Regions from separate parts of the Streptomyces sp. NPDC042346 genome, predicted to be linked through region 4. Evidence: riboswitches for the same ligand, from Rfam matches in the RefSeq annotation. Region 4 holds a riboswitch; each other region holds the start of a gene.

Region 1 (3,625 bases), on a different contig from region 4:
CAGCCGGGCGTGCCCGGGGCCGACCAGCGCGCGGGCCGCGTGCGGCAGGACGAGGCCGACGAAGCCGATCGCGCCGGCGGCGGAGACCAGAGCGGCCGTCAGGAGGGCGGTGACGCACAGCAGGACGGTCCTGGCCCGGCCGACGGCGACGCCCAGCGACGCGGCGGCGTCCTCGCCGAAGGCGAAGGCGTCCAGCGTCCGCGCGTACCCGCCGCAGATCAGCAGGGCCGCCGCGAGCACCGCGACGCCCACCCGCACCTCGTCCCAGCCGACCCCGCCGAGCGAGCCGAGGAGCCAGAACAGCACGCCGCGGGTGGTCTCCGCGTCGGCGGCCGTCATGACGACGAAGGAGGTGAGCGCGGAGAAGAGCTGCATGGCCGCGACTCCGGCGAGGACCACGCGGTCCGGTGAACCGCCGAGGGTGTGGCTGAGCAGCAGCACGAGCGCGAAGGAGCAGACCGCCCCGAGGAACGCGCCGCCGGTGACGGAGAGGACTCCCCCGCCGACGCCGAGGACGACGACCAGGACGGCGCCGGTCGAGGCACCGGAGGAGACGCCGAGGACGAAGGGGTCGGCGAGCGGGTTGCGCAGGAGGGACTGCATCACCGTCCCGCACACGGCGAGTCCGGCGCCGCAGACGGCCGCGAGGAGGGTGCGGGGCAGGCGCAGGTTCCAGACGATCCCGTCCCGGATCGGGGACAGGTCCGAGACGCCCCCGGTCAGGTGGGCGGTGACGACGGACCGCACCTCGCCCACGCGGAGGTCCGCCGGCCCGATCGTGATCGCCACGGCGATCGACGCGCAGAGGACGGCGAGCCCGGCCAGGACCCACAGCACCGCCCGACCACCGTCCGCCACCACGCGGCCGACAGGCCGCCCACGACCACGACCACCGCCACGGGGCCGCGCACCGCTCTCGGGTCGCGCAGCGCCCTCAGGTCGTGTGCCTCCCCCGCGTGACGTCTTGGCCGGTCCGGGGAGGGTCACTTGGCGAGTCCGTACGAGCGGAGCGCGGCGGCCACCTTCTCGACGCCCTCGACGGTACGGATCGTGGGGTTCATCGCCTGGCCGCTGAGGAGCACGTACCGCTTCCGCTTCACCGCCGTCATGTTCCTGGTGACCGGGTCGGACTCCAGGAACGCGATCTTCTTCGCGGCGCTCTCGGCCGACTGCGACCGGCGGGTCAGATCGCCGATCACGAGCACGTCGGGGTCGCGGTCCGCGACGGTCTCCCAGTTGATCTGGGGCCACTCCTCGCGCGTGTCGTCGAAGACGTTCTTCACGCCGAGCGCGCGGGTGACGACGCCGGGCGCGCCGCAACAGCCCGCCATGTAGGGGGACTCGGCGTTGGCGAACCAGTAGAGGACGGAGACGTCCGTGAAGTCGCCCGCCGAAGCGGCCTTCGCCACCCGGCCCTTGAGCTCGGCGACGAGCTTCTCGCCGCGCTCCGGCACCCCGAACACCCGGGCCAGGTCCCGGATCTCGCCGTGGACGGTCTCCATGGTGAGCGTCCGGGTGCGGACGCCGTCGCCGTCGCCGCTGTTGTCCTTGCCGGCGCAGTCGGTCGGCGAGAGGTAGGTGGGGACGCCGAGCTTCGCGAACTGCTCGCGGGGGGCCACCCCGCCCTTGCCGAGGGTGTACCCGAACGAGGCGGCGGCGAAGTCGGGTTCGGTGTCGAGCACCTTCTCGAAGGAGGGGTAGCGGTCGGCGAGGCGCGGCACCTTCGCGTTCTGCTTCTCAAGTCCCTTGAGAACGGGGTCGGTCCAGGTCGCGGTGCCGACCATGCGGTCGGCCAGGCCGAGGGAGAGCAGGATCTCGGCGGCGCCCTGGTCGAGGGCGACGGCCCGCCGCGGCGGGCGGTCGATCCGTACGCGCTCACCGCAGTTGTCGAGGGTCACGGGGTAGCCGGCCGCGGGCTCCGCGCCCCGGCCCTTCCCCGACGTGGTCCCGGCGGGTCCGCCGCCGCATCCCGTCGCGGTCAGGAGCAGGGTGAGGGTGCCGGCGAGGAGCAGCGCGGCGGAGCGGACGGGGTGGTGTGCGAACGGCACGGAGCATTCCTCTGCGTCCACGGCTCATACGCGGAGCCTGTCGTACGGGTGCTCCCCGGTCGACGGCGTGACGCCGGGGCCGCCAGCAGGTCTTCGGACTCGGGGTCAGCCGGACGGAGCGCCTTCCCGGGCCTGTTCCGCCGCCCAGTGGCCGATGCTCCGCCCGTCGCCCTCACCGCTGCGCGTCAGCTCCGGATTCCCACCGGATTCCCTGACCCGTACGCTCGCCCGTTCGGGTGAGCACAAAGGTGCGACTGGCCTCGGCACAGTACCACCGGCGACCTGTCGCACCTCCGGTCGCGGGCCAGGTCAGAGGCGCAGTTCCTTCGCCTCGAAGCGGCCGTCGCCGAGGACGAGCACGAAGGTGACCTGCTGGCCCTCGGAGAGCGACTGGGCCTCTCCCTCGATGTCCGCCGCGCTGAAGTACACCTGTTCCTCGGAGCCCACGGGGACGACGAAGCCGTACCCGCCGAGACGGTTGAAGGAGTGGACGAACCCTTTGCTTCTGCCTTCCACGGCGGCCTCCCTGTCGTCACCGGCGACGTACCTCTCAGACGCGCCTCTCAGGGGAGATCTACCCCGTCCGCCCGTGCTTCGCCCGTCGCGGGACGCGTCCGCGCGGTACTCCGCGCCGTGCTCCGCGCGGTGCCCACTCGTGCTCCGCTCGGCGCTCTACACGGTGTAGCGGAGGCGGCAGACGACGGCATCGGTGTCCCGGCGGACGGCCCGGGCGACGAGGGCGCCGCGCCGGTTCTGGAGGGGCCGCTGCCACAGCCGTTCCGGTTCGGCCTCCGGGATCAGGACGGTGATCCGGGTGTCGGGCTCGGCCTTCCGGAGTCCGTGGACGTACGCGGTGATCGGGCGCCCGAGCGTGCGGCGCTCGGAGGGGAGCCGGACGAGGGGGACGCCCGGGTTCCACAGGGCCCAGTCGCGCTCCAGGGCCTCCGTGGCCTCCCGGTCCTCCGCGTCCGGGTGGCAGACGGTGACCGCCCGGACCTCGTCCCCGAGGGAGACCGCGGCGGTCAGGGCCTCGCTGGTGAGCCGGGTCAGGGACGAGACCGGGACCAGGACGAGGGAGCGCGCGCGGTGCGGCGGCTCGGGGACGCGGCCGACGCCGAGCCGCTCGCCGATCCTGCCGTAGGCACGGTGGACGGCCTCGAAGGCGAGGACGAGGGCCGGGAGGGCGATCACGATCAGCCAGGCCCCGTCGTGGAACTTGGTGGCGGTGACGACGATCGCGGAGACGCCGGTGAGGACGGCGCCGAGGCCGTTGAGCGCGGCCCTGCCCCACTGCCGGGTCGCCCGCCAGTGCAGGACCATGCCGGTCTGCGCGAGGGTGAAGCCGACGAAGACGCCGATCGCGAAGAGCGGGACGAGGGTGTTGGTGTCGCCGCCGGAGAAGACCAGCAGACCGGCGGAGACGACGGCGAGCCAGACGACGCCGTGGCGGTGGACCTGGCGGTCGGCCTTGAGGCCGAAGACGTGCGGCAGGTAGTCGTCGCGGGCCAGCAGCTTCAGCAGGACGGGCAGCCCGCCGAAGGAGGTGTTCGCGGAGAGCGCGAGGAGCACCATGGTGG
Region 2 (3,625 bases), on a different contig from region 4:
GCGGGCGTCGCGTTCGCCGCGATCGGCATCGGCGCGCTCGTCCCGGCCGCGATCATGTCGATCGCCGCGGCCAACCTCTTCACCCGCAACATCTACAAGGACTTCATCAAGCCGGACGCGACTCCGGCCCAGGAGACCAAGGTCTCCAAGCTGGTCTCGCTCCTGGTGAAGGTCGGCGCGCTGGCCTTCGTCCTCACCATGGACAAGACGGTCGCCATCAACTTCCAGCTGCTCGGCGGGATCTGGATCCTCCAGACCTTCCCGGCGCTGGTCGGCGGCCTCTTCACCCGCTGGTTCCACCGCTGGGCGCTGCTCGCCGGCTGGGCCGTCGGCATGGTCTACGGCACGGTCGCCGCGTACGGCGTCGCCAGCCCGACGCAGAAGCACTTCGGCGGCTCCTCCGCCGAGATCCCGGGCATCGGCGAGATCGGCTACATCGGCCTCACCGCGTTCGTCCTCAACGTCGTCGTCACGGTCGTCCTGACCTTCGTCCTCAAGGCCCTGAAGGCCCCCGAGGGCGTCGACGAGACCTCCCCGTCGGACTACACGGTCGACGCGCCGGCCCGCGCGGCGAAGCCGAAGCCGGACCCGCAGGCGGACCCGAAGGTCGGCGCCGGAGCGCACTGACCTCGCGGTACGACACAGGGGCCCGGGATCTCCGCCAGGAAATCCCGGGCCCCTTCCCGTACCCCCGGGGCACACTGCCCCCATGGACTTCACGATCAGGGCGGTACGGCCCGAGGAACACGAGGAGCTCGGGGAACTCACCGGGCTGACATACCTGAACGACGGGCTGCTGCTGTACGGCGAGGACGACTTCTACCTGGACGTACTGAAGGACACGGCCCGGCGGGCCCGCGAGGCCGAGGTGCTCGTCGCCGCCGACGAGGACGACCGGATCATCGGCGGGGTGACCTTCGCCCCCGGCTCCACCCCGTGGGCGGACATCGCCGTCGCCGGCGAGGCCGAGTTCCGGATGCTCGCGGTCGCTCCGGAGGCTCGCGGCAGGGGCGTCGGAGAGGCCCTCGTCCGCGCCTGTGCGGACCGCGCACGGGCCCTGCCGGGGTGCGCGCGGCTCGTGCTCTCCACCGACGCGAAGATGGTCTCGGCGCACCGGATCTACGAGCGGATGGGCTTCGTCCGCACCCCTGAGCGGGACTGGGAACCGATTCCCGGCCACCAGCTGCGGACCTACGCCCTGGAGTTCTGACACACGGACGACACAACATGTGGGGGGTTCTGCGAGCGGCGCCCCCCACATGTATGCTCGTCCTCGCTGTCGACGCAGGGAAATCCGGCGCGAATCCGGAACTGTCCCGCAACGGTGTGCTTCGTGTTGATTCGTACGAAGTGAGTCCGAGGACCTGCCGACAGCACACCCGGTCCAGCCGTTCCGGGTGTCACTGACGTCCGGGCCTCGCGGAGTGGGCCGGTGGACGCGGCGCGTCCGTACGGATGCCCGCCTGCCCGCCTTCCCCCGCCGCGGCCCCGAGCCGAGCGAGGGAGAGCCCCCACGTGACCATCGCGCCCGCCGATCCGGCCACGGCGATCGAGAGCGACGGACCCGGCACCGTGCTGCTGCGGACCCTGACCGATCTCACCGCCGACCTCCCCGACACCGACCCCGGCAAGATCGCCGCCGCCGCGCTCCGCGGCCGCAGCGCCACGTCGGACGAGGCGGAACTGCGCGAGCTGGCCACCGAGGCGGCCGCCGGTCTGATCTCCGAGGACCCGGCCTACTCCCGGCTCGCCGCCCGGCTCCTGACGATCACCATCGCCGAAGAGGCCGCCGGCCAGGGCGCGGTCTGCTTCTCGGCCTCCGTGGCCGTCGGCCACCGCGAGGGCCTGATCGCCGACCGCACCGCCGACTTCGTCGCGCGGCACGCGGACCGCCTCGACGCGACCATCGACCAGACCGCCGACGACCGCTTCGGCTACTTCGGTCTGCGCACCCTCTTCTCGCGCTACCTGCTGCGCCACCCGATCACCCGCAAGGTGATCGAGACCCCGCAGCACTTCATGCTCCGCGTCGCCTGCGGCCTCGCCGAGGACGAGAGCGTCCGCGCGCTCGCCGAGGTCGGCGCGCTGTACGGCCTGATGAGCCGCCTGGACTACCTGCCGTCCTCCCCCACGCTCTTCAACTCCGGCACCCGCCACCCGCAGATGTCCTCCTGCTACCTCCTCGACTCCCCGCAGGACGAGCTGGACTCCATCTACGACCGCTACCACCAGGTCGCGCGCCTCTCGAAGCACGCCGGCGGCATCGGGCTCTCCTACTCCCGCATCCGCGCCCGCGGTTCCCTCATCCGCGGCACCAACGGGCACTCCAACGGCATCGTCCCGTTCCTGAAGACCCTCGACGCCTCCGTCGCCGCCGTGAACCAGGGCGGCCGCCGCAAGGGCGCCGCCGCCGTCTACCTGGAGACCTGGCACGCGGACATCGAGGAGTTCCTGGAGCTCCGCGACAACACGGGCGAGGACCAGCGCCGTACGCACAACCTGAACCTGGCGCACTGGATCCCGGACGAGTTCATGCGCCGCGTCAACGCCGACGCCGACTGGTCGCTCTTCTCCCCGGCGGACGTGCCCGAGCTCGTCGACCTGTGGGGCGAGGAGTTCGACGCCGCCTACCGCGCCGCCGAGGCGAAGGGCCTGGCCCGCAAGACGATGCCGGCCCGCGACCTGTACGGCCGGATGATGCGGACCCTGGCCCAGACCGGCAACGGCTGGATGACCTTCAAGGACGCCTCGAACCGGACGGCCAACCAGACCGCCGAGCCCGGCCACACCGTCCACTCCTCCAACCTCTGCACGGAGATCCTGGAGGTCACGGACGACGGCGAGACCGCGGTCTGCAACCTGGGCTCGGTCAACCTCGGCGCGTTCGTGGACGTTTCGACCCAGGACATCGACTGGGAGCGGCTCGACGCGACCGTCCGCACGGCCGTCACCTTCCTCGACCGGGTCGTCGACATCAACTTCTACCCGACCGAGCAGGCCGGGCGTTCCAACGCCCGCTGGCGGCCGGTGGGCCTGGGCGCGATGGGCCTCCAGGACGTCTTCTTCCAGCTGAAGCTGCCGTTCGACTCCCCCGAGGCGCGTGCGCTGTCCACCCGTATCGCCGAGCGGATCATGCTCGCCGCGTACGAGGCCTCCGCCGACCTCGCCGAGCGCAGCGGCCCCGTCCCGGCCTGGGACAAGACGCGCACGGCCCGCGGTGTCCTGCACCCGGACCACTACGACGTCGAGCTCAACTGGCCGGAGCGCTGGGCGGCCCTGCGCGAGCGGATCGCCGCGGTCGGCATGCGCAACAGCCTGCTCCTGGCGATCGCGCCGACGGCGACCATCGCCTCGATCGCGGGCGTCTACGAGTGCATCGAGCCGCAGGTCTCCAACCTCTTCAAGCGCGAGACGCTGTCGGGCGAGTTCCTCCAGGTCAACTCGTACCTCGTCGACGAGCTGAAGCGGCTCGGCGTGTGGGACGCCCCGACCCGGGACGCGCTGCGCGACGCCAGCGGCTCGGTCGCGGGCTTCACCTGGATCCCGGCCGAGGTGCGCGAGCTGTACCGCACGGCCTGGGAGATCCCGCAGCGCGGCCTGATCGACATGGCCGCCGCGCGGACGC
Region 3 (3,625 bases), on a different contig from region 4:
CACGCGCTCTTCGGCGGCCTCATCGGCGCAGCGGTCATGTCGGCCGGCTGGTCGGCCGTGAACGGCCCCACCATCGTCACCAAGGTCCTCATCCCGGCCGTCGCCGCGCCGATCGTCGCCGGCCTCGCCGCGATGCTGGCCACCCGGCTGACGTACAAGATCGGCGCCAAGACCGAGGCGAAGCACACCGCCAAGGGCTACCGGGTCGGCCAGATCGCCTCCGCGGGTCTCGTCTCCCTCGCCCACGGCACCAACGACGCCCAGAAGACGATGGGCATCATCACCCTCGCCCTGGTCACCCAGGGCGTCGTCGCCCCCGGCTCCAACCCGCCTCTCTGGGTCATCGTCGCCGCCGGCGTCGCGATCGCGCTCGGCACCTACCTCGGCGGCTGGCGCATCATCCGCACCATGGGCAAGGGCCTCACCGACCTCCAGCCGCAGCAGGGCTTCGCCGCCCAGACCAGCGCCGCCACGGTCATCCTCGCCTCCTCGCACCTCGGCTTCTCCCTCTCCACCACCCAGTCCTGTTCGGGTGCCGTGATGGGCGCGGGCCTCGGCCGCAAGGGCGGCGTCGTCCGCTGGTCGACCGCGACCCGGATGTTCGTCGCCTGGGGCCTGACCCTGCCCGCCGCCGCCCTCGTCGGCGCCGGTGCCGAGTTCCTCACCAAGCAGGGCCCCTGGGGCATCGCCGCCGTCGCGGTCCTGCTGGTCTCCGGCTCGGCCGTCATCTGGTCGCTGTCCCGCCGCAAGCCGGTCGACCACAACAACGTCACCGACGACGACCTCGACGGCGAGTCCGAGCCCGCGGGTGTGGTGACCACCGCCATCGCGGCCGTCACCCCGCCGCCGGCCGGTTCCGTCGCCGCCGTCGCGGACGAGGACCTCAAGACCACCATCCCCTCGCCGGTCCCCACGGACCCGGCCGCTCCCCCGGCCCCCGCCGCAGCGGTGTAAGGAACCAACGACATGAAGATCGACTGGGCAGCTCTCGGCGCCGTCTTCGGGGTCAGCCTCGTGGCGACCGTCGCCCTCGTGGGCCTCTTCACCCTCGGCATCATCGGCCTCTCCAAGCAGGAGCAGGCCGCCGCCCAGGGCGGCTCGGCCACGATGGCCCGCACCGGCGCCTACGCCTGCTTCGCCCTGTGCGTCGCGGCCGTGGCGTACGGCATCTATCTGATCGTCGCCTGACGGTCCTCCCTGTACGACGGCCGGGCGGTCCGCACCTTCGGGTGCGACCGCCCGGCCGTCGTGTGTGTGGTCCGTGTTTGTGGTGCTTCGCACAGTGACCTGTCGCAGGTCAAGGGTGAGTTGACGGGTGTTCGCGGGCCGTGGTGGACTGCCGAGGCCATTACGGCGGCAGCAGAGGAAGTCCGGTGCGAATCCGGCGCGGTCCCGCCACTGTGACCGGATCCGACGGGTCCGGAAGTCAGGAACTCTCGCCGCCGGTCACGTCGATCCAGGGCGCGGACCCTGAGTGAGGACCTGCGCCATGCCCGGCCGCACCAGAACCAGCCGCCTTTCCCCGGACGGATTCGCGTACGGCGCGGCCCTCGGGCTCGCCGTCGACCGGCTCGTCGGCGATCCCCGCCGCGGACACCCCGTCGCCGCCTTCGGCCGGGCCGCCGCCGCGGTCGAACAGCGCCTCCACCACGACCACCGCGGCTGGGGCGCCCTGCACACCGCCGTCTGCGCCGGCTCCACCGCAGCCCTCGGCGCACTCGCCGCCCGGGCCGTCCGGGACCGGCCGGCCGCCGCCGTGGCGCTCACCGCCGCCTCCGTCTGGGCCGTCGTCGGCGGGACGACCCTGGGCCGCGAGGCCCGTGCGATCGGCGGGGCGCTCGCCGTCGGGGACCTGGACGTCGCCCGGGAGCGACTGCCGCACCTGTGCGGGCGCGACCCGCAGTCCCTGGACGGTCCCGCGATGGCCCGCGCGGTCGTCGAGTCCGTCGCCGAGAACACCTCCGACGCCGTGGTCGGCGCCCTCTTCTGGGGCGCGGTCGCCGGCGTGCCGGGCCTCGTCGCCTTCCGGGCCGTCAACACCCTCGACGCAATGGTCGGCCACAAGTCCCCGCGCCACCGCCGCTTCGGCTGGGCCTCGGCCCGGCTCGACGACGTGGCCGGCTGGCCCGGAGCCCGGCTGACGGCCGTCGCCGCGACGCTCGCCGGAGGGAATCCGCGCGGGGCCGTACGGGCCTGGCGGGCGGACGCGGACCGGCACCCGAGCCCCAACGCGGGGCCCGTCGAGGCCTCGTTCGCGGGCGCCCTCGGCGTACGGCTCGGGGGGACCCTCTCGTACGGCGGGCGGGTCGAGCACCGGCCCGTGCTGAACGGGGAAGGGCGGCCCGTCGAGGTCGCCGACATCGACCGGGCGGTCCGGCTCTCGCGCCGGGTCACCGCCGTGACCCTGGCCGCCTGTGTCGGCGGCCGCATGATCATCGGTGCTGCCGTGAAGAACGCGAAGCGGAGGAACGCATGAGGGGTGGGGGCCTGCTGGTCGCCGGGACCACGTCCGACGCCGGCAAGAGCGTCGTGACGGCCGGCATCTGCCGCTGGCTGGTCCGCAAGGGCCTGAAGGTGGCGCCGTTCAAGGGACAGAACATGTCCCTCAACTCCTTCGTGACCCGCGAGGGCGCCGAGATCGGGCGGGCCCAGGCCATGCAGGCCCAGGCCGCCCGGGTCGAGCCGACCGCGCTCATGAACCCGGTCCTGCTCAAGCCGGGCAGCGACCGCTCCAGCCAGGTCGTCCTGATGGGCAAGCCGGTGGGCGAGCTGTCCGCCCGCGGCTACCACGGCGGGCGGCAGAAGGAACTCTTCGAGCCGGTGATGGCGTGCCTGGAGGAACTCCGGGGCATGTACGACGCCGTGATCTGCGAGGGGGCGGGCAGTCCGGCCGAGATCAACCTGCGGCGCACGGACATCGTGAACATGGGCATCGCGCGGGCCGCGCGGCTGCCCGTGGTCGTGGTCGGCGACATCGACCGGGGCGGGGTCTTCGCCCAGTTCTTCGGGACGACGGCACTGCTGAGCCCCGAGGACCAGTCGCTCGTCGCCGGATACCTCGTGAACAAGTTCCGGGGCGACGTGACCCTCCTCGAACCCGGCCTCGACATGCTGCACGGGCTGACCGGGCGGCGGACCTTCGGCGTCCTGCCGTACGCGCACGGGCTCGGCATCGACGAGGAGGACGGCCTCCGGGTCTCGCTGCGGGGCACCGTCCGCGAGTCCGTCGTCGCGCCGCCCGTCGGCGCGGACGTGCTGCGGGTCGCCGTCTGCGCCGTACCGCTGATGTCGAACTTCACGGACGTCGACGCGCTGGCCGCCGAGCCGGGCGTCGTCGTCCGGTTCGTGGACCGGCCCGAGGAGCTCGTCGACGCGGACCTCGTCGTCGTGCCCGGCACCCGGGGGACGGTGAAGGCGCTCGCGTGGCTGCGGGAGCGGGGGCTCGCGGACGAGCTGGCCCGCCGCGCGGCCGAGGGCCGGCCGGTCCTCGGGATCTGCGGCGGCTTCCAGGCGCTCGGCGAGCGGATCGAGGACGAGGTCGAGTCGAAGGCCGGGACCGTCGACGGGCTCGGACTGCTGCCCGTACGGGTCCGGTTCGCGCGCGAGAAGACCCTGGCGCGGCCGG
Region 4 (3,625 bases):
GGGCGACGAGCCCGCAGAGCAGGCCGGCCGCCGCCGCCAGGAACCGGCGGGACACCGTGGCCGCGGGGACCAGGACCCGCAGGGTCCCGTCGTAGCCGCGTCCGGCGAGCCCCGACTGCAGACGCTGCGCCCGGTCGAAGGCGCGCACGAACGAGGTGGCGCCGAGCCCGGCGAGCGAGCGCCAGGTCGCCGCCCGGGTGGTGTGCCCGAGCCGGGCCGCCTGCGCCTGGCGGATCTTCGACAGCGAGTCGAGGAGCAGGAAGATGATCCGGTACATCACGAGCGCCACGTCCACCACGGGAGCCGGCACCCCTGCCCGGACCAGCCGGGGGAGCACGTCGGAGACGGGCGTCGTGAACGCGAAGAGCAGCACGCCCAGCGAGGCCGAAGCGGTCCGCAGCAGCAGCTCGCCCGCGTGGACGGGCCCGCCGGGCGCGAGGGCGACGAACCCCCGCGCCCCACCCACCTCGAAGAGGAGCGGCACCGCGCCCGTGACGCAGAACCCGAGCGGCACACGGAACGCCCGCCACAGCTGGCGGCCCGCCACGCCGGCCGGTCCGAGCAGGACCGCGAGCGTGGCCGCCGCGACGAGCACCGCGCCCGGCCACGGCGGCAGACACACCGCGCAGAGTGTGAGCCCGAAGCCGAGCAGGGCCTTCTCGGCGGGATGGCGGCGGCGCCAGCGACTGCTGTGCGCCGCCGCGTCGATCGGCAGCATGGGCGGCTACGCGCCCTTGCCTTCGACGGCGCCGGAGCCGGAGCCGGCCGCCGATACGGCTGCAGCCTCCCCGGGCGCCGCCGCCTCCCCGGGTGCTGTCGCCTCTCCGGGCCGCGCCTCCACTCCTGCCTCCGCAGGCTGTGCCGCCGTCCCCTCGGCCTGCGCCGCCAGGGCGCGGGCCTCGCCCTGCCGGCGACCGCGCCGTACGCCGAAGTAGTACGCGAGGACACCGGCGCCGAGCGCGGCCTGGAGGGCGAACAGCGCCGACTCGATCTCCCCGGACGGCGGTTCGTACAGGGGGCTGAACCACGGTTCGTACTCCGGCTGGAGCTCCGTGATCGCGGTCTCCGCCTCCGCGTCCGCCCCGGTGAACGGCTCCTCCTTGTGGTCGCCGAGCCCCAGCGCGAGCGGCAGCACCGCGAGCGCGGCGACGACGAGCAGCAGCAGCGCGTTGATCTTCGTGTTCCGGCTGACGGTGACGCTCATCGCGCGGTCGCCCCCTCGGGTCGTTCGGCGCCGGGCCTGCCCAGCACGCCCAGCCGGGTCAACTCGCCCTTGCTGGACTGCGTGAGCAGCCGCATCACGAGCACGGTGAGCAGGCCCTCGCTCACCGCGAGCGGAATCTGCGTCACGGCGAAGATGGAACCGAACTTGGCCAGGGCGCCCAGCACGCCGCTGCCCTGGTCGGGGAAGGCCAGCGCGAGCTGCACGCTCGTGACGCAGTACGTCGACAGATCGGCGACGAACGCGCCGCAGAAGACGGCGACCATCAGCGGCGCGCCGAACCGGCGCACCAGCAGATAGGTCCCGTACCCCGCCCAGGGCCCGACGATCGCCATCGAGAAGGCGTTGGCGCCGAGCGTGGTGAGCCCGCCGTGGGCGAGCAGCAGGGCCTGGAAGAGCAGGGTGATCGTCCCGAGGACCGCCATGATCGGTGGCCGGAAGAGGATCGCGCCCAGGCCCGTACCCGTCGGATGCGAGCAACTGCCCGTCACGGAGGGGAGCTTGAGCGCGGACAGGACGAACGTGAAGGCGCCGGCGGCGCCGAGCAGCAGGGTGGACTCGGGGTTGGACCGCACCTCGCGGGTGAGCGCGCGGACCCCGTGGACGATGAACGGAGCGGCCGCGACGCCCCAGGCGGCGGCGTGAGCGGGGGGCAGATACCCCTCGGCTATATGCATGGTCGGGAGACCCTCTCCAGCACCTCGTGGATGGACAACGCACCCTGGCCGGTCTCCTGGCTGACGGTCATACGTCCCGACTCCGCCTTCCCACGCCGCGGCGGTCGCCCGCAGCGGTGCAGTGGCTTGCCCGGGGGCGTCTCCCTCGGGTGTGGAGCCGGAACTCCCGATCACAGTGGCGAGGGCCGCACCGGTACTTCACCGGTTTCCCGTACACCAAGGCCCTGCGACACTAGTGCGTTGATCAGGTGCATCACAACGCGAAGGGGTACGGACCGATGGGGAATGTCCGACAGACGGTCAGTTCCGGCTCACCGCTCGAACCGCAGATCGGGTTCTCCCGGGCCGTGCGCAAGGGCGCGCACGTGGCGGTCGCGGGGACGGCGCCCATCGGGGACGACGGGGCCACCGTCGCGCCCGGCGACGTGTACGGGCAGACCGTCAGGTGTCTGGATATCGCCGAGGCGGCGCTGAAGGCCGCGGGGGCGTCGGCGGCGGACGTCGTGCGGACGCGGATCATGCTCACCGACGTGACCCGCTGGAAGGAGGCCGCGCGCGCCCACGGCGAGCGGTTCGCGGAGGTGCGGCCGGTCACGACCTTCGTCGAGGTCTCGCGTTTCATCGACCCCGAATGGCTCGTCGAGATCGAGGTCGACGCCGTGCTCGACGCCGACCTCGATGCCGACCTCGATGCCGACGTCGATCCCGACCTCGACTCCAGCCCCGACCTCGACTGACGTCCGAGAGGGTGACGCCCGGGAGGGCCGGCCGCTGGGACTACTGCGGCTTCGTCGCGATCTGGATGAGGTTGCCGCAGGTGTCGTCGAAGACGGCGGTGGTGACGGGGCCCATCTCCAGGGGCTCCTGGGTGAAGCGGACGCCGAGGCCGGTCAGGCGCTCGTACTCCGCCCGCACGTCGTCGACCGCGAACTGGGCCAGCGGGATGCCGTCCTGGACGAGCGTGTCGCGGTAGGGCTTGACGGCCGGGTGGCCGGCGGGCTCCAGGAGGAGTTCGGTGCCGGCGGGCTCGTCGGGCGAGACGACCGTCAGCCACCGGTCCGTCTCGCCCAGCGGGACGTCGTGCTTCTTCACGAAGCCGAGGATCTCGGTGTAGAAACGCTCGGCCTTGGCCTGGTCGTCGACGAAGACGCTGGTCAGATGGATCTTCATGGGGTGCTCTTCTCCGGTCCTGGGGTGTCGGGCACGGGCCACCGCTCGGTGATGTGCCGCAGGGGGGCCGTGTTCAGGTCGTGGAACTTGTAGCGGCCCTCCCGCCTGGTCTCGACGAGCCCGGCGGCCTCCAGCACCGTGAGGTGCTGGGAGACCCCCTGGCGCGAGATGCCGAGCTGATGCTTCATGCTCAGCCGCGAGCAGATCTCGAACAGTGTCTGTCCGGACTTCTCCGCGAGCTCGTCGAGGATCGTGCGGCGCGTGGGGTCGGCCAGGGCTTTGAAAAGGTCGTCGGCCACCACCCCAGGATAGGCAACTGTTCACTTGCCTATCAAGTCGACCCGGCCGAGACCCCCTCACCGCTTGCGATAGGCGTACGCCTCCGAGGCCGCCGCGGCCACCGCGTCGAGATCCCCGCCCGCACTCGCCGTCACCAGGGCCGCGACCGCGCCCTCGACGAACGGCGCGTCGACCAGCCGGGCGCCCTCCGGCAGCTCGTCGCCCTCGGCGAGCAGCGCCTTCACGGTCAGGACCGCGCTGCCCAGGTCGACCAGGA

What was found. A riboswitch is a leader RNA that binds a small molecule or an ion and turns the genes downstream of it on or off. The one in region 4 is predicted to bind cobalamin.
Region 1: it holds a riboswitch for cobalamin, as region 4 does, so the genes downstream of both, ACZ6K0_RS36880 (ABC transporter substrate-binding protein) here and ACZ6K0_RS22935 (energy-coupling factor ABC transporter permease) in region 4, are expected to answer to the same signal.
Region 2: it holds a riboswitch for cobalamin, as region 4 does, so the genes downstream of both, ACZ6K0_RS06115 (ribonucleoside-diphosphate reductase subunit alpha) here and ACZ6K0_RS22935 (energy-coupling factor ABC transporter permease) in region 4, are expected to answer to the same signal.
Region 3: it holds a riboswitch for cobalamin, as region 4 does, so the genes downstream of both, ACZ6K0_RS42795 (cobalamin biosynthesis protein) here and ACZ6K0_RS22935 (energy-coupling factor ABC transporter permease) in region 4, are expected to answer to the same signal.

What each region holds. Positions count from the first base shown of each region.
Region 1 is NZ_JBVJEH010000012.1:347,412-351,036, forward strand. It holds gene ACZ6K0_RS36875 (FecCD family ABC transporter permease) at 1-861, opposite strand, end outside; gene ACZ6K0_RS36880 (ABC transporter substrate-binding protein) at 984-2,048, opposite strand; cobalamin riboswitch at 2,116-2,322, opposite strand; gene ACZ6K0_RS36885 (cold-shock protein) at 2,358-2,564, opposite strand; gene ACZ6K0_RS36890 (APC family permease) at 2,721-3,625, opposite strand, start outside.
Region 2 is NZ_JBVJEH010000001.1:1,280,497-1,284,121, reverse strand. It holds gene mctP (monocarboxylate uptake permease MctP) at 1-627, shown strand, start outside; gene ACZ6K0_RS06120 (GNAT family N-acetyltransferase) at 710-1,210, shown strand; adenosylcobalamin-variant (AdoCbl-variant) riboswitch at 1,277-1,374, shown strand; gene ACZ6K0_RS06115 (ribonucleoside-diphosphate reductase subunit alpha) at 1,516-3,625, shown strand, end outside.
Region 3 is NZ_JBVJEH010000018.1:58,214-61,838, forward strand. It holds gene ACZ6K0_RS42785 (inorganic phosphate transporter) at 1-954, shown strand, start outside; gene ACZ6K0_RS42790 (hypothetical protein) at 967-1,188, shown strand; cobalamin riboswitch at 1,313-1,458, shown strand; gene ACZ6K0_RS42795 (cobalamin biosynthesis protein) at 1,490-2,476, shown strand; gene ACZ6K0_RS42800 (cobyric acid synthase) at 2,473-3,625, shown strand, end outside.
Region 4 is NZ_JBVJEH010000005.1:327,443-331,067, forward strand. It holds gene cbiQ (cobalt ECF transporter T component CbiQ) at 1-718, opposite strand, end outside; gene ACZ6K0_RS22930 (energy-coupling factor ABC transporter substrate-binding protein) at 725-1,204, opposite strand; gene ACZ6K0_RS22935 (energy-coupling factor ABC transporter permease) at 1,201-1,899, opposite strand; cobalamin riboswitch at 1,929-2,135, opposite strand; gene ACZ6K0_RS22940 (RidA family protein) at 2,178-2,636, shown strand; gene ACZ6K0_RS22945 (VOC family protein) at 2,677-3,069, opposite strand; gene ACZ6K0_RS22950 (ArsR/SmtB family transcription factor) at 3,066-3,368, opposite strand; gene ACZ6K0_RS22955 (PTS-dependent dihydroxyacetone kinase phosphotransferase subunit DhaM) at 3,426-3,625, opposite strand, start outside.